3 regions of the Superficieibacter sp. HKU1 genome follow, and region 1 is predicted to be linked to each of the others. Evidence: predicted binding sites of a transcription regulator. Region 1 holds the regulator's gene; each other region holds the start of a gene.
What was found. The regulator CRP, encoded in region 1, controls carbon source genes, mostly activating them, when cyclic AMP is high. The targets are predictions, from matches to a motif close to ATGTGANNNNNNTCACAT.

Region 1 (10,730 bases):
CCCACCGCAGCGGTGGGGTACTCGCTGGGGGGTAACATGCTGGCGTGCCTGCTGGCAAAAGAAGGCGGCAACGCACCGCTCGACGCGGCGGCGATTGTCTCCGCCCCCTTTGTGCTGGAAGCGTGCAGTTATCACATGGAGAAAGGCTTTTCCCGCGTCTATCAGCGCTATCTGCTCAACCTGCTGAAAGGGAATGCGACCCGCAAACTGAAGGCGTACCCCGGCACGCTACCCATTGAACTGGCCCAGCTCAAGCAGGTCCGCCGCCTGCGTGAGTTTGACGATTTGATCACCGCCCGTATTCATGGTTTTGCCGATGCTATCGACTATTATCGGCAGTGCAGCGCGATGCCGTTGCTCAATCAGATCGCCAAACCGACGCTGATCATCCATGCTAAAGACGATCCGTTTATGGATCATCACGTTATTCCCGATCCCGACACCTTACCGCCACAGGTAGAGTATCAGCTCACCGAGCATGGCGGGCACGTCGGATTTGTGGGCGGCACGCTGCGGCGTCCGCAAATGTGGCTGGAAAAACGCATTCCCGACTGGCTGACAACTTACCTCGGAGCCTAATATGATTATTCCCTGGCAGGATCTCGCGCCTGAAACCCTCGATAGCCTGATCGAAAGCTTTGTCTTGCGTGAAGGCACTGATTATGGTGAACATGAGCGTTCGCTCGAGCAAAAAGTCGCCGACGTTAAACATCAGCTTAAAACGGGCGATGCCGTGCTGGTGTGGTCTGAACTGCATGAGACGGTCAACATCATGCCTCGCAAGCAGTTCCGCGACTAATTTTACTGATTACTCAGGGAGTTGCTATGTCTGCCAAACATCCGGTGATTGCGGTAACGGGTTCCAGCGGTGCGGGAACCACTACCACCAGTCTCGCCTTCCGTAAGATTTTTTCCCAGCTCAACCTGCATGCGGCGGAAGTCGAAGGGGATAGTTTTCATCGCTATACCCGCCCGGAAATGGACATGGCGATCCGTAAGGCGCGCGATCTGGGTCGGCATATCAGCTATTTCGGCCCCGAAGCCAACGACTTTGGCCTGCTGGAACACACGTTTATTGAATATGGTCATTCCGGTACAGGCCAGGCGCGAAAGTATCTGCATACCTATGACGAAGCCGTGCCGTGGAACCAGATACCGGGCACGTTTACCCCATGGCAACCGCTGCCGGAACCGACCGACGTGCTGTTTTACGAGGGATTGCACGGCGGCGTGGTCACCCCGCAGCACGATGTCGCACGCCATGTCGATTTGCTGGTGGGCGTGGTGCCGATTGTTAACCTCGAATGGATCCAGAAGCTCATTCGCGATACCAGCGAACGCGGACACTCCCGCGAGGCGGTGATGGACTCGGTGGTGCGTTCAATGGAGGATTACATTAACTTCATTACGCCGCAGTTTTCGCGCACGCATATTAACTTTCAGCGGGTGCCGACCGTCGACACCTCCAACCCGTTCGCCGCGAAAGGCATCCCGTCGCTGGATGAAAGCTTTGTCGTTATTCATTTTCGCAATCTGGAAGGGATCGATTTCCCGTGGCTGCTGGCGATGCTTCAGGGATCGTTTATTTCCCATATCAATACCCTGGTGGTGCCCGGCGGAAAAATGGGGCTGGCGATGGAGCTGATTATGCTGCCGCTGGTGCAGCGGCTGATGGAAGGCAAAAAAATAGAATAACGAGAGGGCGTGCCCTTTGCCCGGCGGCGCTGCGCTTGCACGGGCCTGTGAATTGCGATTAACGTATTGATATTGATGGTTTTCGTAGGCCGGGTAAGGCGAAGCCGCCACCCGGCATAACAACGATGCGGTTGCCTGCGATACACCGCAAACGCGGGCAACATGGTAACACGGTGGACGTTAACCCTACCCTGCGACTACCTCATACGAATGGGTAATATTCACCGCTTTACCCAGCATCAACGCCACAGAGCAATATTTCTCCGCAGAAAGATCGACCGCGCGGGCGACGGCGCTCTCTTTCAGATCCTGCCCCGTAACCATAAAGTGCAAATTGATATGGGTAAATAAACGAGGGGCCTCTTCACGGCGTTCAGACGTCAGTTTAACCTCACAGTTTGTCACCGCCTGACGCCCTTTTTGCAGGATCGACACCACGTCGATTGCGCTGCATCCTCCCGCGGCCATCAGCACCATTTCCATCGGGCTGGGCGCTTTATCACCGGAGTTACCGTCCATCAAAATCTGGTGCCCGGAAGCCGACTCACCCAGAAACGTTAACCCTTCAACCCATTTCACTCGCGCTTGCATAATATCCACTCCAGTGTCGCCATTTTCTTCACAGATTACGCGCACATAACAATTCTCGCAACGGAAGGCGACCTGCGTCATGCTGAAGCGAGACACCAGGAGACAGGCGGCAAAAGCTATGCTAAAACAGACGGGATGCTACAGTGATACATTGACTTTGCGCATACATAGATGCAAAGGACATCAGATTAACGACTGCGGAGCATACCGACAGTCAACTTCCCGTCAGCGGGAAGAAAACGATTGCAACCCCGGAGGCAACGTCGTTTAGCCGCCGGAGATAGCTTATAACAGAGGATAACCGCGCATGGTGCTTGGCAAACCGCAAACAGACCCGACTCTCGAATGGTTCTTGTCTCATTGCCACATACATAAGTACCCTTCAAAGAGCACGCTGATTCACCAGGGTGAAAAAGCGGAGACGCTGTATTACATCGTCAAAGGCTCCGTGGCAGTGCTGATTAAAGACGAGGAAGGGAAAGAGATGATCCTTTCTTATCTCAACCAGGGCGATTTTATCGGTGAACTGGGCCTATTCGAAGAGGGCCAGGAACGTAGCGCCTGGGTGCGTGCAAAAACCGCCTGTGAAGTCGCGGAAATCTCCTACAAAAAATTCCGTCAGCTGATCCAGGTGAATCCGGATATCCTGATGCGCCTTTCCGCACAGATGGCACGCCGTTTACAGGTGACGTCCGAAAAAGTGGGCAACCTTGCTTTCCTCGACGTCACCGGTCGTATTGCGCAGACGCTGCTTAACCTGGCGAAACAGCCGGACGCCATGACCCACCCGGATGGTATGCAGATCAAAATCACCCGTCAGGAGATCGGCCAGATCGTCGGTTGCTCTCGTGAAACGGTGGGCCGCATCCTCAAAATGCTGGAAGACCAGAGCCTGATCTCCGCGCACGGTAAAACTATCGTCGTCTACGGCACTCGCTAAGCTCGACCCCGGCGCATTCACTGCAATGCGCCGATAAATTCTATGTGGCGCAGGCTTATCTATCACCCGGAAGTGAACTACGCACTACGTCAAACGCTGGTGTTGTGTTTGCCCGTGGCTACAGGTCTGATTATCGGCCACCTCCAGTACGGTCTGCTATTTTCCCTGGTTCCCGCCTGCTGCAATATTGCCGGTCTTGATACACCGCATAAGCGTTTTTTTAAACGTCTGATTATTGGCGGTTCGCTGTTTGCTGGCAGTAGCCTTGCCGTTCAGCTTCTGCTGGCGCAGGGTGCGCCGCTGCCGCTGGTCCTGACCGCGCTGGCGCTGATACTCGGCGTTACGGCGGAGATCAGCCCTCTTCATGCACGCCTGCTTCCCGCTTCGTTAATTGCCGCTATCTTCACCCTGAGCCTGGCGGGTTCAGTGCCGGTGTGGGAGCCAATGCTCCTGTATGCGACCGGTACGGTCTGGTATGGCCTGTTTAACTGGTTCTGGTTCTGGCTGTGGCGCGAACAGCCGCTGCGCGAATCGCTAAGCCTGCTTTACCGACAGCTGGCGGACTACTGCGAGACTAAATACAGCATGCTGACCCAGCACGCCGATCCGGAAAAAGCGCTGCCGCCATTGCTGGCGCGTCAGCAAAAAACGGTGGATCTCATTACCCAGTGCTATCAGCAGCTCTATATGTTGTCGGAGAAAAAGCATCATAACTACCGGCGGCTGCGCTGGATGTTCCAGATGGCGCTGGATTTACAGGAGCATATCTCCGTCAGCCTGCACCAGCCGGAAGAGGTGCAAAAGCTGGTGGAGCAAAGCCACGCGGAAGCGGTGATCCGCTGGAATGCGCAGACCGTGTCTGCTCGCCTGCGCGTGATGGCGGATGACATCCTTTATCACCACTATTCCGGGCGCTTCAATATGGAGAAACAAATTGGCGCGCTGGAGAAAATCGCCCGGCAGAATCCGGATAATCCCGTCGGCCAGTTTTGCGCCTGGCACTTTAGCCGCATCGCCCGCGTGCTGAAAACGCTGCGTCCGCTTTATCCGCGCGATTTAATGGCCGATCGTCAGCGTCGTCTGCCCTTGTGGTCGGCGCTCAAAAACTATTTATCACTGAAATCTCCCGCGCTGCGTACGTCGGCCCGTCTTAGCGTGATGCTCAGCATCGCCAGCCTGGCAGGAAGCGTGCTGCATCTGCCCAAGCCCTACTGGATCTTAATGACCATTATGTTCGTGACGCAAAACGGCTATGGTGCGACGCGAGTGCGGATCCTGCACCGAACGCTGGGCACGCTGGTCGGGCTGGTGATTGCGGGCGCGACCCTGCACTTTAAGGTGCCGGATGGTTTTACCCTCTGCGCGATGCTGGTGATTACCATTGCCAGCTATTTGATCCTGCGAAAAAATTACGGCTGGGCGATGATTGGTTTTACCGTCACCGCCGTGTATACCCTTCAGCTTATTAACCTCAACGGTGAACAGTTTATTCTGCCGCGGATGATCGATACCGCGCTGGGCTGCCTGATCGCCTTTGGCGGAATGGTCTGGCTGTGGCCACAGTGGCAAAGCGGCCTGCTGCGGCAGAATGCCCACGGTGCGCTGGAAGCGGATCAGGAGGCGCTGCGTCTGATTTTAAGCAACGATCCGCAGGCACCCACGCTCGCGTATCAGCGGATGCGGGTAAATCAGGCGCACAATACCTTATTTAACTCACTGAACCAGGCGATGCAGGAGCCGGGTTTTAATACGCAGTATCTGGCCGACATGAAACTCTGGGTCACCCACAGCCAGTTTATCGTCGAGCATATTAACGCGATGACGACGCTTGCTCGCGAGCATAATATGCTGACGCCGGATCTGGCGGAACGCTATCTGCAATCCTGTGAAATTGCCATTCAACGCTGCCAGCAGCGTCTTGATTCGGAAGGGTCGGGAAGCGCAGGGAATGTAAACATTCTGGAAGCACCGGAGGGCGCGCCGCAAGGCCCGCTCAGCACCGTGGAACGGCATCTTGAGCGCATACTCGGGCATCTGAACACCATGCATACTATCTCTTCAGTCGCATGGCGTCAGCGCCCGCATCACGGGATCTGGCTGAGCAGAGCGTCCAGCGGCGCTAAGCGTTAACGAGGTGCTCTACCGCCTGCGCAAAACGTTGCATCCCTTCGTCAATATCGGCCTCATCCACCACCAGCGACGGGGCGAAGCGCATAACGTCAGGTCCGGCGTTAAGCACCATCACGCCTTCGTCTGCGGCGGCGTACAGGAAATCCCGCGCCCGGCCTTTAAATTGCGGTTTCAGCTCGGCACCGATCAATAGCCCCATTCCGCGAATATCGCTGAACAGCGCGTATTTCTCATTCATTTGCTGCAAATGCTCAACAAACCGCTGGCGCTTAGCGTTCACGCCGTTAAGAACCTCCGGCGTATTGATGATATCGAACGCCGCACCTGCCACGGCGCAGGCCAGCGGGTTGCCGCCGTAGGTCGAACCGTGCGATCCGGCGTGAAAAGCGCTGGCAATCTCGTGAGTGGTCAGCATGGCGCTGATCGGGAAGCCGCCGCCCAGCGCTTTGGCGCTGGTAAGAATATCCGGCGTGACGCCATAGTGCATATAGGCAAACAGATCGCCGGTACGGCCCATCCCGCACTGCACTTCGTCAAATACCAGCAGCGCCTGATGTTGATCGCACAGGTCGCGCAGGCCTTGCAGAAATTCCGGCGTCGCTGCCGTCACGCCGCCTTCGCCCTGGATTGGCTCAACGACCACGGCGCAGGTGTGATCGTCCATCACCGCTTTTACCGCATGCAGATCGTTAAATGGCACGTGAATAATATCCGCCGGTTTTGGTCCAAAGCCGTCGGAGTATTTCGGCTGTCCACCGACGGAGACGGTAAACAGCGAGCGACCGTGAAAGGCGTTATGAAAGGCAATGATTTTGCTTTTGAACGGACTGTGGCGCACGCAGGCATAATGACGCGCCAGCTTAAAGGCGGTCTCGTTCGCTTCCGTGCCGGAGTTCATAAACACTACGCGCTCGGCAAAGGTGGCATCGACAATCTTACGTCCGAGACGCAGCGCAGGCTCATTGGTAAACACGTTACTGGTGTGCCACAGCGTCTCGCCCTGCGTTTTCAGCGCGTCCACCAGCGCCGGATGACAGTGCCCCAGCGCGGTCACCGCAATCCCGCCTGCGAAATCAACGTACTCTTTGCCCTGCTGATCCCACACCCGGCTACCCAGCCCTTTAACCGGAATAAACTCCGCCGGTGCATAAATCGGCAGGATCACTTCATCAAACGTTGCGCGCGTTATTGCCGGTTGTTCAGTTGCCATGTTATGCCCACCCTTCTTCATGCAGAAATGAATGTGATATTATAATCACAAAATATGCATAAAAAATCACTTGAAGGCAACTATAAATCAGCGATGGAGGAAATTAGCCAGCAGCTGATGCCCCTGCTCGCTGAGGATACTCTCCGGGTGAAACTGTACGCCTTCCAGATCCCATTCCTGATGCCGGATACCCATAATCTCCTGCGTGTCACTCCAGGCGGTCACCTCGAAGCATGCCGGCAGCGTCGGCGGATCGATCACCAGCGAATGATAGCGCGTTACGGTCAGCGGATTATTTAGCCCGCAAAATACGCCGCTGCCGTTATGCGTGACCGGCGAGGTTTTGCCGTGCATGACGTTTGCCGCCCGCACAATGGTCGCCCCAAATGCCTGGGCAATGGCCTGATGACCGAGGCAAACGCCAAGAATAGGCAATCTGCCCGCATAGCAGCGGATCGTTTCCAGCGAAATACCCGCTTCATCCGGCGTACAGGGACCGGGGGAAATAACAATCCTGCGCGGATTAAGCGCGGCAAGTTCTGCCAGCGTTAGCTCGTCATTGCGGCGCACCAGCACCTCAGCCCCCAGTTCACTGAAGTACTGAAACAGGTTCCAGGTAAAAGAATCGTAGTTGTCGATGATGAGCAGCATAGTGTGATACACGAGTGAAGTAAGGCGGGTATGGTAGCAAATTGCTGACAAAGCGCCACGTTGCGCGGCGGGATGGCCTTGCCGTTCGCGACATTTTAGCTTAACTCCCCCGCACGGCCTCGGATATCGCCGATCCGTGCGGAGTATTACTGAACGTTATGCCGATTCACCCGCCTCGCTCACCACGTCGGCGAAAATCGCTTCCAGCGGCGCGAGATCGCCCATGGCACCGCTCTGGTTAGCCTGCCGCCAGGCTTCAACGTCAATATCGCGCCAGTCGAGCACGTATCCGGCGTGGATCGCCAGTTGTTCGAAGAAGATACGCTGCGCCAGACCGTTACCAAGGCGGAAAGGATGCAGGACGTTAATCTCGCAGTAGTAGTGCGCCAGACGGGCGATAAATTCGCTTTTCTCCAGCCCCGCCAGATACTCTTCCTCTTCCAGCGCCTGCATCAGGGCATTGCCTTCGTTTTCGATATACTGAAAATTACAAAAACGCGTGTCGTCCTTGTAAATGTCGATTTCCCGTAGGTGCCCGGCCCAGTCGAAAACATCCTGATAGAGGTGACGATGAATGGCGCACAGATGCGGCAATCCTCTAACCTGCGGCCCCAGCTCAATGGTGGCCGCCCGCAATGCGGTCAAGTCGTACGCTGCCTGTTCCAGCCGTTTATCCTGACGAATGCCGAGCCGGTTGCGCAGCACGTTTATACCGGGATAAAGATAAGGGTCGCGCCCGTCGCCATATTTATCGCTCATAGTGCCTCCTGAGTTCCTCAAGACGCGCCAGCGCATCCTCCGCCGTCAGCGACTGCAAAGGAATATCAACGCCTTCAAGACGGCGGCTGGCCTGAAAATTTTCATTACGCCGTTGTTCCCAGAGACGGGTTTTTTGTTTGTCAGTGAGCTTTTTCATGCTGACCTCCCTGATTGTGCCCTTATGTGCCTCAAGTATAAGCATCATTTTCAGGTTGCGCAGGGAAGCAGGGTGACGCGGATCGGGCGATCCGCGTCGGAAACGATTACGGCAGTACTTTCGCCGACAGGATCACAATCGGTTTTGTCGGTACGTTCTGATAAGGACCCACATCGTGCGACGGAGCCTGGGAAATTTTATCGGCAACGTCCATGCCCTTCACGACTTTAGCAAAAACGGCGTAACCGAAGTCGCGCTGACCATGATCGAGGAAGGCGTTATCCGCAACGTTGATGAAAAACTGGCTGGTGGCGCTGTCTTTGTCGGCAGTACGCGCCATCGCAACGGTGCCGCGGGTATTACGTAAGCCGTTGTCCGCTTCGTTTTTAATCGGCGGATTCGGCTGCTTCTGCTGCATTTGCTCATTAAAACCGCCGCCCTGCACCATAAAGCCCGGGATCACACGGTGAAAAGTGGTGTTGTTATAAAAGCCGCTGTTAACATAATCGAGAAAGTTTTTGACCGATACTGGCGCTTTCTGGCTATCCAGCTCCAGCTCAATATTGCCCGCCGAGGTGGTTAACAGGACGTGCGGGTCGCCTTTTGCAGCGAGGGCTGCCGAAGAAAGTGCTGAGAGTGTGAAAACGGTAACAACCGCAGCCAGAGTGGTTTTGAGCATGTGATTTCCTTAACGGGGGCAGCAACGAAAGCAAGTGGCTTGATTCTAAAGAGGCTTTCCCCCCCAGGCCAGCCTTTTACTTAATTTTACGCTGCTGAAATAGTTGTAACTGCCATAAGAACGGCGCGCCGCACAACATAATGTGATTAACATCACGATAACGAATGTAAGCGTGCAAACTTTTTGTAATAAATATTTAAATGCGTCACTCGATTGCATAAAATCTATCCGCCCGGCGCATAGTCAATGCGCTTTACATATCTATTCACAGGCCATACATGACTAACAGCAACAGAATCAAGCTCACATGGATCAGCTTTTTCTCCTATGCACTTACCGGTGCACTGGTGATCGTCACCGGAGTGGTGATGGGCGATATCGCTAACTATTTTCACCTGCCCGTTTCCAGCATGAGTAATACTTTTACTTTTCTGAACGCAGGGATCCTGATTTCAATCTTCCTGAATGCCTGGCTGATGGAAATCGTGCCATTGAAAACGCAGCTGCGCTTTGGCTTCATACTGATGGTGCTGGCGGTTGCCGGGCTGATGCTCAGCCATAGTCTCGCCCTCTTCTCCGCTGCCATGTTTGTGCTGGGGCTGGTGAGCGGGATTACCATGTCAATTGGTACTTTCCTCGTTACGCAGATGTATGAAGGCCGCCAGCGCGGTTCACGCCTGCTGTTTACCGACTCCTTCTTCAGCATGGCGGGAATGATTTTTCCGATGGTCGCCGCTTACCTGCTGGCGCGTAGCATCGAGTGGTACTGGGTGTATGCCTGCATCGGCCTGGTGTACGTGGCGATTTTCATTCTGACCTTCGGCTGTGAATTCCCGGCACTGGGTAAACATGCGCCGAAAGAAAGCCAGCCGGTTACGCGGGAAAAATGGGGCATCGGCGTTCTGTTTTTGTCCATCGCGGCGCTGTGCTACATCCTCGGCCAGTTAGGTTTCATCTCCTGGGTGCCGGAATATGCGAAAGCCCTCGGAATGAACCTCAACGATGGCAGTAAGCTGGTCAGCGATTTCTGGATGTCATACATGGTTGGGATGTGGGTATTCAGTTTTGTTCTGCGCTTCTTTGATCTGCAACGCATTCTGACCGTTCTGGCCGGGGTGGCGACGGTACTGATGTATTTCTTCATCAAGGCCCAGCCAGAGCATATGCCGTGGTTTATTCTGACGCTTGGTTTCTTCTCCAGCGCCATCTATACCACCATCATTACCCTCGGATCGCAGCAAACTAAATTGCCGTCGCCGAAGCTGGTTAACTTTATTCTGACCTGCGGGACCATCGGCACCATGCTGACCTTTATTGTGACCGGCCCTATCGTAGCCCATAGCGGTCCACAGGCAGCGCTTTTGACCGCAAACGGCCTGTATGCGGTGGTATTCGTCATGTGTCTGGCGCTGGGTTTTGTCACTCGTCATCGTCAGCATAGCGTGGCGACTTCGCACTAATCTTTCCAGCCCCTTTTCCTTCTGAAAAGGGGTTTCATTTTCCCCCTCTAAATGTGTACTTCCTGTTAACTAAGGGAGTATTTGCTATTGCTTAAAAACCTCACAATTTGCCTGCAAATTAATCAAAACAGAAAAGCCAGCATTATCCGCCACTTATAAAAATCCTGACAAATCAGTCATCTACCCATTAAGTAGTAGTGAAAGGCGTATTTGATTTACATCAATAAGTGCGGTTGCTGAATCGTTAAGGTAGAGGTATTAGAATAGAAATCGAGGCAAAAATGAGCAAAGTCAGACTCGCAATTATCGGTAACGGCATGGTCGGCCATCGCTTTGTTGAGGATCTTCTTGATAAAGCCCCGGCAGACCAGTTCGACATTACCGTGTTCTGTGAAGAACCCCGCATCGCCTACGACCGCGTCCACCTGTCATCTTATTTTTCACATCATACCGCTGAA
Region 2 (10,730 bases), 780 kb from region 1:
CGATGTCGGGAATGTCTACGTGCAGATGTTTGATGTGGCGCTCTCGGCCTGGTGCGGCCAGCCGCCGGTGCTGTGCGTGTTTTCTGAAAACTGCGGCCATGCTTTCGCCCTGGAATCTAACGGCGATCTCTATAACTGCGACCACTATGTCTACCCTGAGCATATGCTGGGCAATATTCATCAGAAAAGCATTAAAGAGATGAATAACAGCGAGCAGGCCATTACTTTTGGTCGGGCAAAGCGGGAGACGCTGACCGCCGACTGTCGAAAGTGCGACTATCGCTTTGTTTGCCACGGTGGCTGTCCTAAACATCGCTTTGCCGTCTCGCCTTCCGGGCATCCTGGCCATAACTACCTGTGCGCAGGGTATGAACATTTTTTTCGCCATATTACGCGCAACATGAACATCATGAAGGATCTGGTCACCAACGGCTATCCGCCACAGGCGATCATGCGCGTGCTGGCGCAGGAGAAAACGGTCAACGCGGGGAAGGTGAATCGTAACGATCCCTGTCCCTGTGGCAGCGGCAAAAAATATAAAAAATGCTGTGGGATCTCTGCCTGACGGTACGGCGTTGACGGCGGATCGCCGGGTAAGGCGAAGCCGCTACCCGGCAAAACGGCGAACAAAACAGCAAAACAGGTTTGCCACTCCCCTCATTATTCCGCTTTCTTACCCACATAGCGGGCAAACCATGCCAGCATTTTCTGCCAGCCATCTTTCGCCGAGGCCTCATGGTAACTCGGACGATAATCCGCATTAAACGCGTGCCCGGCTTCCGGATAGACAATAATTTCTGCCGTCGCAGTGGCATCCCGCAGCGCATGACGCATTTTCTCCAGGCTTTCCTGAGGAATACTGTTGTCCTGAGCGCCATACAGCCCCAGCACCGGCGCGCTTAGCTCGGTTGCCACATCCACAGGATGTTTCGGCGATTTTAACGTCCGATCGCCAACCACTTTGCCATACCACGCCACCGCAGCTTTAAGCTGAGGATTATGCGCGGCATACAGCCAGGCAATACGTCCGCCCCAGCAAAAACCGGTGATGGCAAGACGATGGGCGTCGCCGCCGTTACGTGCAGCCCAGTTCGCGACATGGTCGAGATCGGCCAGCACCTGCGCGTCCGGCACGTTAGCCACCAGCTCTTTTAACAGCGTGCCGACATCGTCATAAGCATTAGGATCGCCCTGACGGAAATAGAGTTCCGGCGCGACAGCCAGATAGCCTTCCAGCGCCAGCCGACGACATAAATCGCGAATGTGCTCATGTACGCCGAAAATTTCCTGCACTACGATAATGACAGGCAGCTCACCTTCCGCGTCTTTTGGCCTGGCGTGATAAGCGGGCATATGCTCGCCCTGTGTCGGGATGGTGGTTTCACCGGTTGCAATCGCGTCTTCAGGCGTGCGAACGATGGTGGAAGCATGGGGTGAGGCCGCGGGTGCGAAACCCGGTTGATTATCAGTCGTCATGGCATTCTCCGTACCCAGTATTAGCGCAGAGTTAACTATAGACCCCACGTTAACAATTCACCGCGTCGGATGCCGATTCGCGATGGCATCTGACCAAAGCATTAGGTTTATTTATGTGATTCATGTCACTATTTTATGGAAATTAACTGCAATAAGTTTCTGTGCAAGTGACTATGGTCACAAAATAGTCTCGATCACTTCTGTAAAGTACCTTTTTGCTTCTTCTGACAAACCGACCCACAGAGGAGTCTTTTTATGTCCAAGTCTGATGTTTTTCATCTCGGCCTCACCAAAAACGACCTACAAGGGGCTACGCTGGCTATCGTCCCTGGCGATCCAGAACGTGTGGAAAAGATCGCCGCGCTGATGGATAAGCCGGTCAAGCTGGCATCTCATCGTGAATTTACCTCCTGGCGCGCTGAACTCGACGGTAAAGCAGTTATTGTATGTTCGACCGGTATCGGCGGACCTTCTACGTCTATTGCCGTCGAAGAACTGGCACAGCTCGGCATTCGTACTTTCCTGCGCGTGGGTACCACCGGCGCGATCCAGTCCCATATCAACGTTGGCGACGTGCTGGTGACCACGGCTTCCGTGCGTCTGGACGGTGCCAGCCTGCACTTCGCGCCGATGGAATATCCGGCAGTAGCTGATTTCGCCTGTACCACCGCGCTGGTGGAAGCGGCGAAAGCGGTCGGCGCGACCACTCACATTGGCGTGACCGCGTCTTCCGACACCTTCTACCCTGGCCAGGAGCGTTACGATACGCATTCAGGGCGCGTGGTGAGCCGTTTCAAAGGTTCAATGGAAGAGTGGCAGTCCATGGGCGTGATGAACTACGAAATGGAATCGGCGACGCTGCTGACCATGTGCTCCAGTCAGGGTCTGCGTGCCGGGATGGTTGCTGGCGTGATCGTTAACCGCACCCAGCAGGAAATTCCGAATGCGGAAACCATGAAACAAACCGAGAGCCACGCCGTGAAAATTGTGGTTGAAGCCGCCCGCCGTCTTCTCTGACAAACCGTCCGTTGATATCGGGACGACCACCGGGTTGGGCCTCCCTCCGGGAACCCAATCCCGGCGTTTCTCCTGACCAGCCTCTTTGCCAGCGATCTGAAGGGCCGACCTGTTCGGTCCTTTCTTTTTGCGTAACGCCTCGCAGAAAAACCTTTTAAACTGGACGTTTATACAGCAAAGCCGTATTTTGCAGGGTGAATGAGTTATGCGGGAGGGTGAATGGACAGCGCAATCATTATCAGCGTACTGCTGATGCTGGCGGGGATCGTCGTCGGTTGGCTGGCGGCAAGCTATCGTGCCGCGCAGCAGCAGGCCGAGATTCTTGCGGAGCAGCGGGAGGTTTTTGGCGAACTGAGCGCCGCAAAGCAGCAGCTTGCTCAGCACAGCCACTGGCGCAACGAGTGCGAACTGCTGAATAACGAGCTGCGTAGCCTGCGGGAAATCAACACCTCGCTGGAAGCCGACCTGCGCGAAGTAACGACTCGCCTTGAAGCGTCTCAGGACAAAACCCGCCAGATGATCAACAGCGAGCAGCGGCTTAACGAGCAATTTGAAAATCTCGCCAACCGCATTTTCGAGCACAGCAACCGCCGGGTGGATGAGCAAAATCGTCAGAGCCTGCACGGCCTGCTGACGCCGTTGCGCGAGCAGCTTGACGGTTTTCGCCGCCAGGTGCAGGACAGTTTTGGCCAGGAGGCGCGGGAAAGGCACACCCTGGCGCATGAAATCCGTAACCTCCAGCAGCTTAATGCGCAAATGGCGCAGGAAGCCCTCAACCTCACGCGCGCCCTGAAAGGCGACAACAAAGCGCAGGGCAACTGGGGAGAAGTGGTACTGACCCGCGTACTGGAAGCCTCCGGGCTGCGTGAAGGCCATGAATATGAAACCCAGGTAAGTATCGAAACCGACACCCGTTCGCGGATGCAGCCGGACGTGATCGTCCGCCTGCCGCAGGGCAAAGACGTGGTGGTTGATGCCAAAATGACGCTGGTGGCCTATGAGCGTTACTTCAATGCCGAAGAAGAGTACACCCGCGAGGCCGCTCTTCAGGAACACATCGCCTCGGTGCGCAATCATATCCGCCTGCTGGGGCGTAAAGATTATCAGCAGTTGCCGGGGCTGCGCAGTCTCGACTATGTATTGATGTTTATCCCCGTTGAACCGGCATTTTTGCTGGCACTCGATCGCCAGCCGGAGCTGATTACCGAAGCGCTGAAAAACAATATCATGCTGGTCAGTCCGACCACGCTACTGGTGGCGTTGCGCACCATTTCCAATCTGTGGCGTTACGAGCATCAAAGCCGCAACGCACAGCATATTGCCGAGCGTGCCAGCCGCCTGTACGACAAAATGCGCCTGTTCGTTGACGATATGTCGTCGGTGGGGCAAAGCCTCGATAAAGCGCAGGACAACTATCGGCAGGCGATGAAAAAACTGACCTCCGGGCGTGGTAATGTATTGTCGCAGGCGGAAGCTTTTCGCGGCCTTGGCGTGGAGATCAAGCGCGAGATTAATCCGGAATTAGCCGAACAGGCTACCGCCCAGGATGAAGAATTTCGACTACGCTCAGGAGCGGAAGCCGATGACGAGCGCGAATTCTCTGCGCAAAACTCCGGGGGGTCATGATCTAAACTCCTTCTCTCGCGGCGGTTGAGTCATAGGGTAAACGTTCTTGATCTGTTACACTTTACGAACAATTTCTTGATAAGCAGGCCTTAAGATGGACGAGAATTCTCAGGATACGACGCATTTTGGTTTTCAGACTGTCGCCAGCGCGCAGAAAGCTGACATGGTGGCGCATGTATTCCATTCCGTTGCCGCAAAATACGATGTCATGAACGATCTGATGTCGTTCGGCATTCATCGCCTATGGAAGCGTTATACCATCGATTGTAGCGGTGTGCGTCGCGGGCAAACCGTGCTGGATCTGGCGGGGGGTACCGGCGATCTGACGGCAAAATTTTCTCGTCTCGTCGGCGACACCGGTCGCGTCGTGCTGGCAGATATTAACGATTCTATGCTGAAGATGGGACGTGAGAAGCTGCGTAATCTTGGTGTCGTGGGCAACGTTGAATACGTTCAGGCCAATGCCGAAGCGCTGCCTTTCCCGGACAACATCTTTGACTGCATCACCATCTCTTTCGGCCTGCGTAACGTAACGGATAAAGAAAAAGCGCTGCGCTCGATGTATCGCGTACTGAAGCCGGGCGGACGTCTGCTGGTACTGGAGTTTTCTAAACCGATTATCGATCCGCTGAGTAAAGCCTACGACGCCTATTCGTTCCACGTCCTGCCGCGCATCGGGCAGATGGTGGCGAATGATGCAGAAAGCTACCGTTATCTGGCTGAATCCATCCGTATGCATCCCGATCAGGAAACCCTGAAGGCGATGATGGAAGACGCGGGTCTGGAGAACGTGAGCTATTACAACCTGACGGCAGGTATCGTCGCGCTGCATCGTGGCTATAAGTTTTAACAGGAGAGCGTAATGCCGTTTAAACCCTTAATCACTGCGGGTATCGAAAATGTCCTCAACGCGTTCCTGTGGCGTGAACGCGGTTTGAAACCTGCCCGCCAGCGTCTCCAGGGAAAAGTATTACGCGTTGTGCTGCAAGAGTTCTCCTCGCCGTTGGTCCTCAGTTTCAGCGAACGTCAGATTGATGTGCTGGGTGAGTGGGAAGGTGAGGCGGACTGTACGGTGATTACCCGCCTGAACGTGCTGCCAAAACTGCGCGACCGCCAGCAGCTTACTGCGCTTATTCGCAGCGGTGAGCTGGAAGTGAACGGCGATATTCAGGTGGTGCAAAATTTTGTCGCCTTAAGCGATCTGGCGGAGTTCGACCTGGCGGAGCTGCTGGCTCCGTGGACAGGCGATATTGCTGCCGAAGGCGTGAGCCGCTTTTTACGCCGTGGAGCGACCTTTCTGAATCGTAGCGTGCAGCGCCAGCAGCGTTATGTGGCCGATGCGCTGACGGAAGAGTGGCGTCTGGCACCGGGTGCGCTGGAAGTGGCGTGGTTTGCTGAAGAAGTCGCTGCCGTCGAACGTTCGGCTACTACTCTGATGACACGGCTGGAAAAGCTGGAGGACAAATGACCCCAGGTGAAGTTCGCCGCCTGTATTTTATCATCCAGACATTTTTGAGCTACGGGCTCGATGAGCTGATCCCAAGAATGCGCCTTACGCTGCCGCTGAGACTCTGGCGGCGCACGCTGTTCTGGATGCCCAACCGTCACAAAGACCGGCTTTTAGGTGAACGCCTGCGCCTGGCGTTACAGGAACTGGGGCCGGTATGGATTAAATTTGGGCAGATGCTCTCAACCCGCCGTGACCTCTTCCCGCCGCAAATCGCCGATCAGCTGGCGATGTTGCAGGACAAGGTCGCGCCTTTTGACGGCGTGCTGGCCAAACAGCAGATTGAAAAAGCGATGGGCGATCTGCCGGTAGAAACGTGGTTTGACGATTTCGATATCAATCCACTGGCCTCGGCATCGATTGCTCAGGTGCATACGGCGCGGCTTAAAGATAACGGCAAAGAGGTGGTCATCAAGGTGATCCGCCCGGATATCCTGCCGGTCATCAAAGCTGACATGAAGCTAATCCACCGGCTCGCGCGCTGGGTTCCACGTCTGCTGCCAGACGGTCGCCGCCTGCGCCCAATGGAAGTGGTGCGCGAGTATGAAAAAACGCTGATAGATGAGCTGGATTTGCTGCGTGAAGCCGCGAATGCCATTCAGCTACGCCGCAACTTTGAAGATAGCCCCATGCTGTACGTGCCGGAAGTCTATTCCGACTACTGTAGCCAGAATATGCTGGTAATGGAGCGTATTTACGGTATCCCTATTTCTGACACTGCCCAACTTGAGCAGCACGGCACCAACATGAAACTGCTGGCCGAACGCGGAGTGCAGGTTTTCTTTACCCAGGTCTTTCGCGACAGTTTTTTCCATGCGGATATGCATCCTGGCAACATTTTTGTGAGTTATGACCATCCTGAAGATCCGCAGTATATTGGCATTGACTGCGGTATCGTTGGTTCGCTTAACAAGGAAGACAAACGCTATCTGGCCGAGAACTTTATCGCCTTCTTTAATCGAGATTATCGTAAGGTGGCGGAGCTTCACGTTGATTCCGGCTGGGTACCGCCAGACACCAACGTGGAAGAGTTTGAATTTGCGATCCGTACCGTTTGCGAGCCAATCTTCGAGAAGCCGCTGGCAGAAATCTCGTTTGGTCATGTGCTGTTGAACCTGTTCAACACGGCGCGCCGTTTTAATATGGAAGTACAGCCGCAGCTTGTTCTTCTGCAGAAGACATTACTGTATATCGAAGGCGTGGGCAGACAGCTTTATCCACAGCTCGATTTATGGAAAACTGCGAAACCTTTCCTGGAAACGTGGATCAAAGATCAGGTGGGTATTCCTTCGCTGATCCGGGCGTGCAAGGAGAAAACACCGTTCTGGATTGAAAAAATGCCGGAAATACCTGAACTGATTTACAACAGCCTGCGTCAGCACAAGCAATTGCAACATAGTGTTGATAAAATCGCTGTGGAACTTCAGGTTAATCACGTGCGACAGGGACAATCCCGCTATTTGTTTGGAATGGGGGCCACGTTGATTCTCAGTGGAACACTACTGTTGATTAATCGACCTGACTGGGAAATGATGCCCGCCTGGCTCATCGCTGGTGGCCTTGTGGTATGGCTTATCGGCTGGCGCAAAACGCGCTAGATTTCGCATCGCGATCGCAAAAACGCCCGGCGTAAAATACGATCGCTTATTTATTCACACTCGTCACCTTGCGAGTTTGTCATTGAGGGTTTTGTATGGGTGGTATTAGCATCTGGCAGTTATTGATTATCGTCGTTATTGTGGTGCTGCTGTTTGGTACCAAGAAACTCAGCTCGCTGGGTTCTGATTTGGGGTCTTCGATCAAAGGCTTTAAGAAAGCCATGAGCGATGAAGATGAGAAGAAAACGCCACCGACTCAGGATGCAGATTTCTCGACTAAAACGCTCGCGGAAAAACAGGAAGAGGCCAGGAAGGAAGAGATCAAACGCCACGACGACAAGCAGGTGTAATTCGTGTTTGACATTGGTTTTAGTGAACTGTTGCTGGTGTTCGTTATTGGCCTGATCGTTCTTGGGCCAAAACGTCTACCAGTGGCTGTTAAAACGGTTGTCGGCTGGATACGCGCTATGCGTTCTCTGGCGTCGACAGTGCAAAATGAGCTGGCGCAGGAGTTAAAAGTCCAGGAGCTTCAGGACAGTCTGAAGAAAGTGGAAAAGGCCAGTCTCAACAACTTAACGCCTGAATTGAAAGCCTCCATGGATGAACTGCGTGAAGCCGCGGAATCCATGAAACGCTCTTACAGCGCTCACGATCCCGAAAAAGAGAGTGACGAAGCCCATACCATCCATAATCCGCTGGTGAAAGGCAACGAAGCGCAGCACGAAGGCGTGACTCCCGCGACGGCCGAAAATCAGGCCAGCGCCCAGGAACACTCTCCCCGGACGCCCGAGGCGGAAACCACTGAGGTTCCTGTGACGCTGGCGAAAAAAACGCTTGCCGCACCCGTTTCTGACTCATCCTCTTCTTCAAGTGATAAAGCGTAAAAATGGCCGTAGAAGATACTCAACCCCTTATTGCGCATCTGATTGAACTGCGCAAGCGCCTGCTTAACAGCATTATTGCTGTTATCGTCATTTTTCTGGCGCTGGTTTATTTTGCCAATGACATTTACTACCTGGTATCCGCGCCGCTGATTAAGCAAATGCCGCTGGGTGCTACGATGATTGCCACCGATGTGGCGTCGCCGTTTTTCACCCCGATTAAACTGACCTTTATGGTCTCGATAATCTTATCTGCACCCGTCATTCTTTATCAGGTTTGGGCCTTTGTCGCGCCAGCGCTGTATAAACATGAACGCCGTCTGGTGATGCCGCTGCTGGTTTCCAGCACACTACTCTTTTACATCGGGATGGCGTTTGCCTACTTTGTCGTATTCCCACTGGCGTTTGGTTTTCTGACGCATACCGCACCGGAAGGGGTTCAGGTCTCGACGGATATCAGTAGCTACCTGAGCTTTGTTATGGCGCTGTTTATGGCCTTTGGCGTTGCCTTCGAGGTGCCGGTCGCTATTATCCTGATCTGCTGGATGGGGGTGACGACGCCTGATGATTTGCGCGGCAAGCGACCTTACGTGCTGGTCGGCGCATTTGTGGTCGGCATGCTGCTGACGCCGCCGGATGTGTTCTCACAGACGCTGCTGGCGATCCCGATGTATTGCCTGTTTGAAGTGGGCCTGTTCTTCTCGCGTTTTTACGTCGGCAAACGACGTAACCGCGATGAAGATGCCGCGCAGGAAGCTGAAAGCGAAGAATAGTTAATTGTACGTGAAGGGCGGCTGAAGTTAGATGGCAAAACTGTTTTGTATATTGTATGCGCCGTTTTGCCGGGTGGCGGCTTTGCCTTACCCGGCCTACGAAAATCATCAATATCAGTAAGTTATTCGCAATCCGTAGGCCTGTGCAAGCGAAGCGCCGCCAGGCATCAGTCCACGGTATAACGTTTGTCAGCAGTCTGACCGCCCGTTCAGGGCGGTTTGTTTTTGGGGAAAACGATGTTTGATATCGGTGTGAATCTTACCAGCTCGCAGTTTGCAAAAGACTACGCAGACGTTGTGGCCCGCGCGCGGGACGCAGGCGTCAGCGGGATGCTATTAACCGGTACCAATCAGCATGAAAGCGAGCAGGCGCAGCGAATGACGCGGGAACTGGCCAATTGCTGGTCAACCGCGGGCGTACACCCTCATGACAGCAGTAGCTGGAGTGCGGAAGTTGCCGACGCTATCTACGCGCTGGCATCGCAGCCGGAAGTGGTGGCGATTGGGGAATGCGGGCTGGATTTTAACCGTAATTACTCCACGTCGCAGGCGCAGGAAGCGGCGTTCAGCGCGCAGCTGGCGATGGCCGCTGAACTTTCAATGCCTGTATTTCTCCACTGCCGCGATGCGCATTCGCGTTTTATGACTTTGCTGGAACCCTGGCTGGATAAGCTGCCGGGTGCAGTCGTTCACTGTTTTACCGGTACGCGCGAGGAAATGCAGCAGTGTATCGATCGGGGGCTGTATATTGGCATCACCGGTTGGGTATGCGATGAACGGCGCGGACTGGAACTGCGGGAATTATTGCCTTTTATTCCCGCAGAAAGGCTGATGATTGAGACCGATGCGCCCTGGCTACTGCCGCGCGATATCCGGCCAAAACCCGCCTCCCGGCGTAATGAACCTGCGCTGCTGAAGCACATTCTTGAACGCGTGGCGCACTGGCGGGGGGAAACCTCAGACACGCTGGAAAGCATCACTGACGCCAATGTCCGGGCTTTATTCGGAATACAGTTTTAAGCGTCAGACCTTGCGGAATTCGGTATTTTTCACGCTGTGCATGACCTGTTTATTTAACAGATTTAGCAGCAGCATAGAGCGGGCTTCGCCGTCAGGCTCGGTGAAAATCGCTTCCAGCCCTTCAAATGCCCCTTCGGTGATGAGCACGCTGTCGCCAGGGTATGGCGTGCCGGGATCGGTGATCCCTTCAGGCTTAGCGATGGAAAGCTGATGGATTACCGCTGAGGGAACGGTCGCCGCTTTTGCGCCGAAACGGACAAAATGGCTGACGCCGCGCGTGGCGTTAATGGTGGTGGTATGAATAACTTCCGGATCGAACTCAACGAACATATAGTTGGGGAATAAAGGCTCGCTGACTGGAGTACGTTTGCCACGCACCATTTTCTCCAGGGTGATCATGGGCGTCAGGCAGTTTACCGCCTGGCGTTCGAGATGCTCCTGTGCGCGCTGAAGTTGTCCGCGTTTGCAGTACAGTAAATACCAGGCTTGCATAATGGCTCTATTCCACTAATCCGGGGCGCAAGCATAACAAAAGGACGCCCTTAAGTTAATTATAATCCCCGCTGATTGTTAGCAAGATCAGAATTCACCCTGATTTAACAAAAATACAGCATCCCCCTGCCTTAGGCCGTATAATAAACCGCTGACAAAGAGGCCATACTGACGCCATGAAATACCACGACTTACGCGATTTTCTGACGCTGCTGGAACAGCAGGGTGAACTTAAACGCATTACGCTTGCGGTCGATCCTCATCTTGAAATCACCGAAATTGCCGATCGCACGCTGCGGGCGGGCGGGCCTGCGCTGCTGTTTGAGAACCCAAAAGGTTA
Region 3 (10,730 bases), 2.3 Mb from region 1:
CCATTTGCAGGTTTCGCAGTCCGTCACCACCAGATCGGCACCGCTCTCGTCAATTTGCCGAAATAGCGGCGCGCCTATTGCCTGCGACGTCGGGTAATTCTCCTTCTTGAAGCCGTAGGTGCCGGCAATTCCGCAGCACTGCGAGTCCAGCACCGTGAGTTCCAGCCCTGGGATCAGGCGCAGCAGCTCTAGCGTATACAGCGTCCAGCCCATTTTTTCCATATGGCACGGCGTGTGATACACCACTTTCAGCGGCAGCGTTTTCAGCGGCAGCCTTTGCCCCGCATCCAGTTTGCGCCATAGCCAGCGGGTTGCCAGTTCAATATGTTCGCGCAGTCCGCTATTGTCCACGTCCAGCACCTGCGGATATTCATCGCGCAGGGCAAACGTGCAGGTGGAAGAGGTCGCGATGACCGGGATACCTTTCTCACTAATCGCTTCCCGTAACGACGCCACATTGCTGACTGCCTGTTTGCGCGCCTTATCGGTAAAACCGTTGGCGATTAACGGCACGCCGCAGCATTTCTCTTTACTCAGTAGCTGTACGCCGGTGCCCATCGCATTCAGCACGCGAATGAGATCCTTACCCAGCTGCGGATGGTTGTAATTCACAAAGCAACCGTGGAAAAAGGCGACCTGATCGGGGTACTGCGCCTGCTGCGCCGCCACGCTCCGGTACCAGCGGCGGAAGGTGCCAAAAGAATATTTTGGCAGCGTGCGGCGGTGGTCAATTTTTAATGCATGATCAAGCAGTTGACGCACCGGCTTCAGCGAGGTTGCGGCGTTAACCACGGGCGCGAAGGGCGTGGACAGGCTGCCCATTAAATCGGTATGGCTCAGTATAATATTCCGTAATGAAGGACGCGTGGTAGCGTAGCGCGCGCGAGCCTGCTGGATAATGTCGCCAATCTTCACGTCTGACGGGCAGGCCACCTCACAGCGTTTGCAATTGATGCAGTATTTCAGCGCCTCGTCATACAGCGCGCCATCTTTCAGACGCAGCCGTTCGCCATCCGGCCCGGCCTGTTTCGGGCCGGGATAGCGTGGATTAACGCGGCTCACCGGGCATGCGGTAGTACAAACCGTGCATTTGATGCAGCTTTCAAAACGCGTATCGCTCATGACTGGCCTCCGGCAAGCGCGATAATGTGCCGGGCGGCAAATAGCGCGGTAACGGCTGAGACGCCGCCGCCGCAACCCTGGGCAATCGGATCAAATCCGCCAAGGACCGCGCCGACCGCGAACACATTGGTAAGGGTTTCGCCAGCCGCTTGCGGACGCAGGTGGCTATCGACCTTCACCCCAAATTGCTGCCACGGCTGAGGGGCAAAAAAATCACGCGCATACCAGTCGGCGCGGCTGGCGGTTTGCTGGACCTCAAGCCCTAAAACAGGCTCACGAATACCGTTGCGTTCGGCCAGCAGGCCATAGCTGAAAAAGCTGCCGCTGGCGAGAACCACAAAACGTGGACGCAGCGGAATATCCGCATGATGACGGGTCCAGACTTCGCTCACGTTTCCTTCGCTCAGCGTGACCCGCTTAACTTCGTCGCCAGGCAGCCAGGTACCGCCGGATTTAACGAACTGACGCTGTAGCTGACGATGCAGACGCAGACCAGGCACCGACGGCGGCAGCGTCGGTAATAAATGCAGCAAACAGGGAAGCCGCTGGCTTAACCATTCATAAAGGCGACGATCTTCCAGGCCAAAGCAGGCGGGCATAAACAGGGCATCGCAGCGCTGCGCCAGCGGCAGAAGCGCCTGATAAAGCCGCGGCCAGTGCGCTTCATCGTCCAGCACGCGGGCGATGGTGACGGCGCGAAATTCCGTGGGATTGTCGCGCAGCATATCCAGTTCTGGCAGGTCGATCTCGGCGACCTCCACCGTGGGTCCGTAGTCGCGCAGCGAGGCGGCTGCGAGGTGGGGCTGGAAATCCATCATGCCGGTAATGCCCGCCACGCAAATTCGCCGGGCAGTCAGCGGCGTGACGGGTACCTCCTGCGGGCTAAGCCAGGCGCTGCGCAGCGTGCCGAGCGGCGTCACGCGGGAGTGATTGTGGCTGAGGTTTCCCTGCATTAATGCCCCGCATTCCGCCAGCAGGTGCTGCGTTTGTTGGGCCAGCGTGAGCACCGTTTCCACCCCCAGCAGCGAATAGGGATGTTCTGGTGCCTGCACGCCAAGTTTTTCCAGACCGGTACGAATATCACTGACTGGCGTGCCATCCGGCAGGACGCTTAACAGATCGAGCGATCCGGAGGAGAAGGCGAGGGCGCTTTGCCCCCGGCTGACAATCGCACAGCGCAGACCTGCATTCTGTAATCGCAGCCCGCACAGCAGACCCGCCAGACCGCCGCCGATGATCACCGTATCAAATCTCATGCTTTTGCTCCTTCTCCAGACCGCACAGGCCCTGATAAACCCAGCGCGTAAATTCACTTTCGCGCAGCGCATCGCCCCACGCGACGGGCTGGATGCCTTTCCAGCGCTCGTTAAGAAAGTCGGAAAGCTGGCGTAATGACTGGGCTGATGTGGTGACGTTAAACCGCTGGAGCAGGCCTGCGGCGCGGCAGGCGCACAGTTCGCCCTGGCAGGTTCCCATGCCGACGCGGGTGCGGCGGCGCAGATCGAGCAGACTGTTGACGGCCAGATTTTCCACCGCGTACTGGACTTCTCCGGCGGTCACCGCTTCACATTCGCACACCACGCTGCGGTGCAGGCGGCCTTCGCCCAGCCAGGAGGGAGTGCGGTCGCCGTGGCGGTATACCGCCGAGCCGCGCAGCGGCGCAGGAAGCGAGATCATGCGTTGCAGCGTATGTTCCACCGGCCCCTGCGATCCGGGCAGCGGCGTGCTGGCGGTGGTGCACGGCTGATGGTTTCCCAGCTTGCGGCAGACGGCGTCGGTTGCCCATTCCGCCATCAGCCGGTAGGTCATCAGTTTGCCGCCGGTAATGGTAATAAAGCCTTCCATACCGTCGCGGCTGGCGTGATCGAAGAGAACAATGCCCCGGCTGACGTTGCGCCCGCTCGGATCGTCATCGCTGGCGACCAGCGGGCGAACCCCGGCATAGGCGCGTAAAATACGGGTCTGCGCCATAATCGGCGACAGCTTTTCCCCCTCGCGCAACAGAATATCCACTTCTTCGGCCGTCACCCGATTCTGGTCAATCTCAGCATAATCAATATGCAGGGAGGTGGTACCAATCAGCGAAATGGTATCGCCAGGCACCAGAATATCGGCGTCGGAAGGCTTGCGGCAGCGGTTGATCACGTGTTGATTAATACGGTGATCGAGGATCAGCAGCGATCCTTTGGCCGGAAACATGCGAATACTCAGGTCGGCATACTCCGCGATGCGCTGACCCCAAATCCCTGCCGCGTTGACCACGACCGGGGCATAAAGCGTCTGCGCTTCGCCGGTCAGATGATTAATGACATGCACGCCGCACACCGTCGCGCCGTTGCGCACCAGCCCGGTCACTTCATGGGCGGTAAGAATAGTGGCACCGTGCTCGCGGGCATCCAGCATGTTCGCGGCGGTCAGGCGGAAAGGATCGAGGGTGCCATCCGGGACTCTGACGGCACCCGTTAAGTGCGGGTTAACCGCGGGTTCAATCCGCCTGGCGAGGGCCGGGTCGATAATCTCCGCGCGGATCCCGGCGCTTTCGCAGGCGCTGACAAAGGTTGCCTGAAATGACAGCTCATCCTCTGGCAGGGTAATAAACAGGCCATCGGTGGGTTCAACGCAGTGGCGGGCGATGCGTTTGAGGATCTGATTTTCGCTAATGCACTCGCGCGCTGATTCGCCATCGGTCACCGCATAACGCGCGCCGCTGTGCAGCAATCCATGATTGCGCCCCGTGGCACCCGTCGCAATATCATGGCGTTCAAGAAGCGTAACCCGCAGCCCGCGCAGGGCGCTGTCGCGCGCGATACCGGCACCGGTGGCTCCGCCACCAATGACAATCACATCACTTTCCTGCGCTACCGGTGCCTTCATCGCCTTCCCCTTACTGTTCGTTTATTAACATTTAGCCATAGAAAAGGTAAGGAATGTTTGATTTCGAGCACATTCGCGCATTTTACGAAGATTAAATGTGACCGCATGCGCCTTTCTGAACATTTGTCATAAAAATGTAACAATCTGTGCTTTACTTCAGCCTGTGGTTGCCGATTTATAACGTATGAACCCCCTGAAGCAGACGTTCTGCTTTTTACCTCTGAATATGACATGGCCACGGAGGCTATTATGCTGAGTATTTTTAAACCTGCTCCTCATCGGGCGCGCCTGCCTGAGGCGGAAATTGACCCGACTTATCGTCGACTGCGCTGGCAAATTTTCCTGGGGATCTTCTTCGGTTATGCCGCCTATTATCTGGTGCGTAAAAACTTTGCTCTCGCCATGCCGTATCTGGTTGAACAAGGGTTTTCACGCGGCGACCTGGGTTTTGCGCTGTCGGGGATTTCCATCGCCTACGGTTTCTCCAAATTCATTATGGGCTCGGTTTCCGACCGGTCGAATCCGCGCGTTTTCCTCCCGGCGGGCCTGATTCTGGCGGCGTTAGTGATGCTGTTTATGGGCTTTGTGCCCTGGGCCACCTCCAGCATCGCCATCATGTTTGTGCTGCTGTTTATCTGCGGCTGGTTTCAGGGCATGGGCTGGCCGCCGTGCGGGCGCACGATGGTCCACTGGTGGTCGCAAAAAGAGCGCGGTGGGATCGTCTCGGTGTGGAACTGCGCGCATAACGTCGGTGGCGGTATTCCTCCGCTGTTATTTCTGCTGGGGATGGCGTGGTTTAACGACTGGAAAGCGGCGCTCTATATGCCAGCGTTTGCCGCGATTGTGGTGGCTGTCATTGCTTTCTCCCTGATGCGCGACACCCCGCAGTCCTGCGGCCTGCCGCCTATTGAAGAGTACAAAAACGATTATCCGGATGACTATAACGAGAAAGCGGAAGAGGAACTGACCGCGAAGCAAATCTTTATGCAGTACGTACTGCCCAACAAACTGTTGTGGTATATCGCCATTGCTAACGTATTTGTTTACCTGTTGCGCTACGGCATTCTCGACTGGTCACCGACCTATCTGAAAGAAGTGAAGCATTTTGCGCTGGATAAATCTTCCTGGGCATACTTCTTATATGAATACGCGGGGATCCCCGGTACGCTGCTTTGCGGCTGGATGTCGGACAAAGTCTTCCGTGGTAACCGCGGTGCGACCGGCGTCTTCTTTATGACGCTGGTGACCATTGCCACCGTGGTTTACTGGCTTAACCCGCCGGGCAACCCGACGGTCGATATGGTCTGTATGATTACCATCGGCTTTTTGATTTACGGCCCGGTAATGTTGATTGGTCTGCATGCCCTTGAGCTGGCACCGAAAAAAGCGGCGGGTACGGCGGCGGGCTTTACCGGCCTGTTTGGCTACCTCGGCGGATCGGTAGCGGCCAGTGCGATTGTCGGTTATACCGTCGACTTCTTTGGCTGGGACGGCGGATTTATTGTGATGATTGGCGGCAGCGTGCTGGCCGTGCTCCTGCTGATTGTGGTGATGATCGGCGAGAAGCGTCACCATGCTGCCCTTGCGCAGAAGCAACGGTAATACTGGCCGGGCGGCGCAAGGCCGCCCGGCTACTTCACGGTCGCAGAATGTTGCAGGCAGGCATTCAGCAACGCGAGCGGGCTACCGCTGATGGGTTCTTCTTTACTGACCAGCGAAATAGTCCGGTAAAAGGTTGGCTCCAGCGGCACAGAACAGAGATTATGCTCCACGCTGTTTAGCGTCAGCTCGGGTAACAGAGCGATCCCCAGCCCCTGACGAATAAAACTGATGGCCGTTGCCGGATGGTTAAATTCATATTTAATTCTGGGCGTGATGTTATGCTCTTTAAACAGGCTCATAATACTTAATTCATAGCGCCCTTTACTGATAATCAGCGGCTCATTAAATAACGCCTCAAGGGCGACATTCTCACGCTGCGCAAAAGGATGCTGTTCAGGCACTACCACGCAAAATTTATCGGTATAAACCGGGACAGAATACAGGCCATTTATCGGAAAATGGACAAAGCCGGCATCGATGTCTGCTTTTTGCAGCGAGTCTATTATTTCCGCGCTGTTGGCTTCATAGGGGATAATTTTAATATGCGGATAGTGCGTTTCAAAATGGCGCACGAGCTGGATTTAATGGCGGCGGCCAGTAATTTTCTGCTCTGTTACGCGCTATTTCTGATGGCGTGCCGTACTTTCACCGGCAACCTCTGCGACAAGAAAGGGCCAAAGTATGTGGTCTATCCCTGCCTGCTGGCCTTTACTCTTGGGCTGGTGGTGCTGGGCTATACCCACGGCAGCGTAACTATGGTGCTGTCAGGGGCGCTGATCGGTATTGGCTACGGCTCAGTCACCCCGGTATTCCAGACGCAGATTATCAGTTCGGTTGAGCCGCATAAAATCGGCGTCGCCAACTCGCTATTTTTTAATGCGATGGATGCCGGCATGGCCATGGGTGCCTTTATTATGGGCTTGATGGTTGAGGGGGCAGGGTATCGGGCGATTTATCTGGTAGGCGCGGTGGTGGTGGTACTTGCTGGTGCGCTGTATATCGTACAGATGAAAATGCGCGGCAACGTCAAGCTGGTTTCCACCAGAGAACTGCATTAAGCCGCTTAAATCTCAATTTCAATATCGCCTTTCGCCCTGCAACAGCAGGGCAAAATCTCGCCGGGCTGAATGAATGCCAGCGGTTGCGTCAGCCATTCGACCTGACCTGCCACCAGCCGGGTGCGACAGGAGCCGCAGTACCCTTCACGACACTGGTATTCCACCGTCACCTGATGAAATTCCAGCGCCGCCAGCAGCGACGGGTGCTCATCCTGGCACAGCAAATGGGTGCCAGTGATGCACAGCGTGACCCGGCTCATCAGAGCTGGAAATCGCTCAGGTCGTCGGTATTGACCTCAGAGTCAATCTGACCGACCAGATAAGAACTGACTTCCACTTCCTGCGGTGCAACCTGTACGTTGTCGGACACCAGCCAGGTATTGATCCACGGAATAGGGTTCGAGCGGGTCTGGAACGGCAAATCCAGACCCACGGCCTGCATGCGGATATTGGTGATGTACTCAATGTACTGGCACAGAATATCTTTGTTCAGGCCAATCATAGAGCCATCGCGGAACAGATAGCCTGCCCACTCTTTCTCCTGCAACGCCGCCTGTACGAACAGGTCATAGCATTCCTGTTTGCACTCTTCAGCGATTACCGCCATCTCCGGATCGTCGGTTCCGGAGCGCAGCAGGTTCAGCATATGCTGAGTGCCGGTCAGGTGCAGCGCTTCGTCGCGGGCGATCAAGCGGATAATCTTGGCGTTGCCTTCCATCAGTTCACGCTCGGCGAAGGCAAATGAGCAGGCGAAGCTGACGTAGAAGCGGATGGCCTCCAGCGCGTTCACGCTCATCAGACACAAGTAGAGTTTTTTCTTCAGCTCATGCAGGTTAACCGTGACGGTTTTACCCTTCACCTGGTGCGTGCCTTCGCCCAGCAGATGCCAGTAGCTGGTCATCTCGATTAATTCATCGTAATAGCTGGAAATGCCGTCAGCACGCTTCTGGATCTGCTCATTGGTGACAATATCGTCAAATACAATCGCCGGATCGTTAACGATATTACGGATGATATGCGTATAAGAGCGTGAGTGGATCGTTTCGGAGAAGGCCCAGGTCTCTACCCAGGTTTCCAGTTCAGGGATCGAGATCAGCGGCAGCAAAGCCACGTTCGGGCTGCGTCCCTGAATAGAGTCCAGCAGCGTCTGGTATTTCAGGTTGCTGATAAAGATGTGTTTTTCGTGCTCCGGCAGCGCCTGGTAGTCAATGCGGTCGCGGGAGACGTCGACTTCTTCAGGGCGCCAGAAGAAGGAGAGTTGCTTTTCAATCAGCTTTTCGAAGATGTCATATTTTTGCTGATCGTAGCGTGCCACGTTCACCGGCTGGCCGAAAAACATCGGTTCCAGCAGCTGATCATTTTTCGTCTGTGAAAAGGTGGTGTATGCCATGAAAGTGAGTCCTTTGTGGGATGCGTGCCGGATAGCGGATCCGGCCTTCAAACCGTGAAACCGTAGGCCGGGTAAGCGTAGCGCCACCCGGCAGAGTTCATCAGATCTTACACGCGCCGCTTTCGCAGCCATCGTCCTGAATAGACGGTGCCAGATCGTCCTGAGCATCTTCCGCGCCGTCGCGGGTGTTCTGATAGTACAGCGTTTTCACGCCAAATTTGTAGGCGGTGAGCAGGTCTTTCAGCAATTGCTGCATTGGCACTTTACCTGACGGGAAACGCGTCGGATCGTAGTTGGTGTTGGCAGAAATCGACTGGTCGATAAACTTCTGCATAATTCCCACCAGCTGCAGATAGCCGTCGTTATTCGGCATTTCCCACAGCAGTTCGTACTGGTCTTTCAACAGCTCATAATCCGGCACTACCTGGCGCAGAATGCCGTCTTTCGACGCTTTGATGCTCACATGGCCGCGCGGCGGTTCAATGCCGTTAGTGGCGTTTGAAATCTGCGACGAGGTTTCAGACGGCATCAGGGCTGACAGCGTGGAGTTACGCAGACCGTGCGTTTTGACGGATTCGCGCAGCGTTTCCCAGTCATAATGCAGCGGCTCATCGGTAATGCCGTCGAGATCTTTCTTATAGGTATCGATCGGCAGGATACCCTGCGCATAGGTGGTTTCGTTGAACCACGGGCAGGCACCTTGCTCTTTCGCCAGCTCATTCGAAGCTTTCAACAGATAATATTGAATCGCTTCAAATGTCTGATGGGTCAGATTGTTGGCGCTGCCGTCAGAATAGCGCTTGCCGTTTTTCGCCAGCCAGTAGGCAAAGTTGATCACGCCAATACCCAGGGTACGACGTCCCATTGCGCCACGTTTGGCGGCCGGGATCGGGTAATCCTGATAGTCGAGAAGGGCATCGAGCGCGCGCACGGCCAGCACCGCCAGATCTTCCAGTTCGTCGAGGTTTTTAATCACGCCAAGGTTGAACGCGGAGAGCGTACACAGGGCGATTTCGCCGTTTTTATCGTTAACATCGTCAAGCGGTTTAGTCGGCAGGGCGATTTCCAGACACAGGTTTGACTGACGAACCGGCGCAACCTGCGGATCGAACGGGCTGTGGGTGTTACAGTGGTCGACGTTCTGGATGTAGATACGGCCGGTAGAGGCACGTTCCTGCATCATCAGCGAGAACAGCTCAACCGCTTTGATACGCTGCTTACGGATGCTGGCGTCCTGTTCATATTTTGTGTACAGGCGCTCGAATTCATCCTGATCGGCAAAAAAGGCGTCGTACAGGCCAGGGACGTCAGACGGGCTGAACAGCGTGATGTCGCCACCTTTCAGCAGACGGGTGTACATCAGTTTGTTGATCTGCACGCCGTAGTCCATGTGGCGCACGCGGTTGCCTTCCACGCCGCGGTTGTTTTTCAGCACCAGCAGGCTTTCGACTTCCAGGTGCCACATTGGGTAGAACAGCGTCGCTGCCCCGCCGCGCACGCCACCCTGCGAGCAGGATTTCACCGCGGTCTGGAAGTGCTTGTAGAATGGAATACAGCCGGTGTGGAACGCTTCACCGCCGCGAATCGGGCTACCCAGCGCACGGATGCGTCCGGCGTTGATGCCGATACCGGCGCGCTGGGAAACGTATTTCACGATCGCGCTGGAGGTGGCGTTGATGGAGTCAAGGCTGTCGCCGCACTCGATCAGCACGCAGGAGCTGAACTGGCGGGTTGGGGTGCGCACGCCTGACATGATTGGCGTCGGCAGAGAAATCTTGAAGGTCGACACCGCATCATAAAAACGTTTTACGTAGTCAAGGCGGGTTTCACGAGGATAATTTGAGAACAGGCACGCGGCAACCAGAATATACAGGAACTGGGCGCTCTCGTAGATTTCGCCAGTGACGCGGTTCTGCACCAGATATTTGCCTTCCAGCTGCTTAACGGCGGCGTAGGAGAAGGTCATATCGCGGTCGTGCTGAATGAACGCGTCCATCTGCGCAAACTCTTCCTGAGTATAATCTTCGAGCAAATGGGTATCGTATTTACCCAGTTCAACCATGTTGCGCACATGATCATACAGGGCAGGCGGCTCAAACTGACCGTAGGCTTTTTTACGCAGGTGGAAAATCGCCAGGCGAGCGGCCAGATACTGATAATCCGGCGCGTCGCGGGAAATCAAATCCGCCGCCGCTTTGATGATCGTCTCATGGATATCGGAGGTTTTGATGCCGTCATAGAACTGAATATGCGAACGCAATTCTACCTGCGAAATAGAGACGTTACTCAGCCCATCTGCCGCCCAATCCAGCACACGATGGATTTTGTCGAGATTGATACGCTCGGTACGACCGTCGCGCTTTGTCACCAGCAGACTCTGATTCATGTAGTTTTTACCTGTCCGTGAAGAAATATCCCCCGCTTATCCACAAAACGTCGCTGTGACTAACTCTGTGGATAAATACTATATGTAGGGGGTGATGAATAAAATGAACGCTATATGGTGAGTATTCTAGTAAGGATTCTTTTGAGTACAAGAGTTGATTTTGAGGTTAAATTGAGGTTGCGGAAGCGTAAGAAAGGCAAAATCCACGTCACATAAGGGCTGGAGGGCATGTCAATATTCTGGAAAAAAAATAGAATTTTTGATCGAGCGCTGATTTCTTCGACGACCTGAAAGATTG

Region 2: the regulator CRP is predicted to act here: its motif matches at 1,642-1,659, upstream of udp (uridine phosphorylase).
Region 3: the regulator CRP is predicted to act here: its motif matches at 4,052-4,069, upstream of glpT (glycerol-3-phosphate transporter).

Annotation. Positions count from the first base shown of each region.
Region 1 is NZ_CP119754.1:468,354-479,083, reverse strand. It holds gene P0H77_RS02240 (hydrolase) at 1-579, shown strand, start outside; gene P0H77_RS02235 (YheU family protein) at 581-799, shown strand; gene P0H77_RS02230 (phosphoribulokinase) at 826-1,695, shown strand; gene P0H77_RS02225 (OsmC family protein) at 1,882-2,286, opposite strand; gene crp (cAMP-activated global transcriptional regulator CRP) at 2,594-3,226, shown strand; gene P0H77_RS02215 (YccS/YhfK family putative transporter) at 3,269-5,356, shown strand; gene P0H77_RS02210 (aspartate aminotransferase family protein) at 5,346-6,566, opposite strand; gene pabA (aminodeoxychorismate synthase component 2) at 6,654-7,217, opposite strand; gene P0H77_RS02200 (putative adenosine monophosphate-protein transferase Fic) at 7,374-7,976, opposite strand; gene P0H77_RS02195 (YhfG family protein) at 7,966-8,133, opposite strand; gene ppiA (peptidylprolyl isomerase A) at 8,240-8,812, opposite strand; gene tsgA (MFS transporter TsgA) at 9,091-10,272, shown strand; gene nirB (nitrite reductase large subunit NirB) at 10,554-10,730, shown strand, end outside.
Region 2 is NZ_CP119754.1:4,558,464-4,569,193, reverse strand. It holds gene P0H77_RS21765 (anaerobic sulfatase maturase) at 1-565, shown strand, start outside; gene P0H77_RS21760 (dienelactone hydrolase family protein) at 661-1,476, opposite strand; gene udp (uridine phosphorylase) at 1,732-2,493, shown strand; gene rmuC (DNA recombination protein RmuC) at 2,713-4,119, shown strand; gene ubiE (bifunctional demethylmenaquinone methyltransferase/2-methoxy-6-polyprenyl-1,4-benzoquinol methylase UbiE) at 4,214-4,969, shown strand; gene P0H77_RS21740 (SCP2 domain-containing protein) at 4,982-5,587, shown strand; gene ubiB (ubiquinone biosynthesis regulatory protein kinase UbiB) at 5,584-7,224, shown strand; gene tatA (Sec-independent protein translocase subunit TatA) at 7,320-7,574, shown strand; gene tatB (Sec-independent protein translocase protein TatB) at 7,578-8,108, shown strand; gene tatC (Sec-independent protein translocase subunit TatC) at 8,111-8,878, shown strand; gene tatD (3'-5' ssDNA/RNA exonuclease TatD) at 9,116-9,898, shown strand; gene rfaH (transcription/translation regulatory transformer protein RfaH) at 9,902-10,390, opposite strand; gene ubiD (4-hydroxy-3-polyprenylbenzoate decarboxylase) at 10,567-10,730, shown strand, end outside.
Region 3 is NZ_CP119754.1:3,062,113-3,072,842, reverse strand. It holds gene glpC (anaerobic glycerol-3-phosphate dehydrogenase subunit GlpC) at 1-1,122, opposite strand, end outside; gene glpB (glycerol-3-phosphate dehydrogenase subunit GlpB) at 1,119-2,378, opposite strand; gene glpA (anaerobic glycerol-3-phosphate dehydrogenase subunit A) at 2,368-3,996, opposite strand; gene glpT (glycerol-3-phosphate transporter) at 4,246-5,598, shown strand; partial or broken gene P0H77_RS14670 (LysR family transcriptional regulator substrate-binding protein) at 5,628-6,170, opposite strand; partial or broken gene P0H77_RS14665 (MFS transporter) at 6,171-6,656, shown strand; gene yfaE (class I ribonucleotide reductase maintenance protein YfaE) at 6,662-6,916, opposite strand; gene nrdB (class Ia ribonucleoside-diphosphate reductase subunit beta) at 6,916-8,046, opposite strand; gene nrdA (class 1a ribonucleoside-diphosphate reductase subunit alpha) at 8,147-10,432, opposite strand.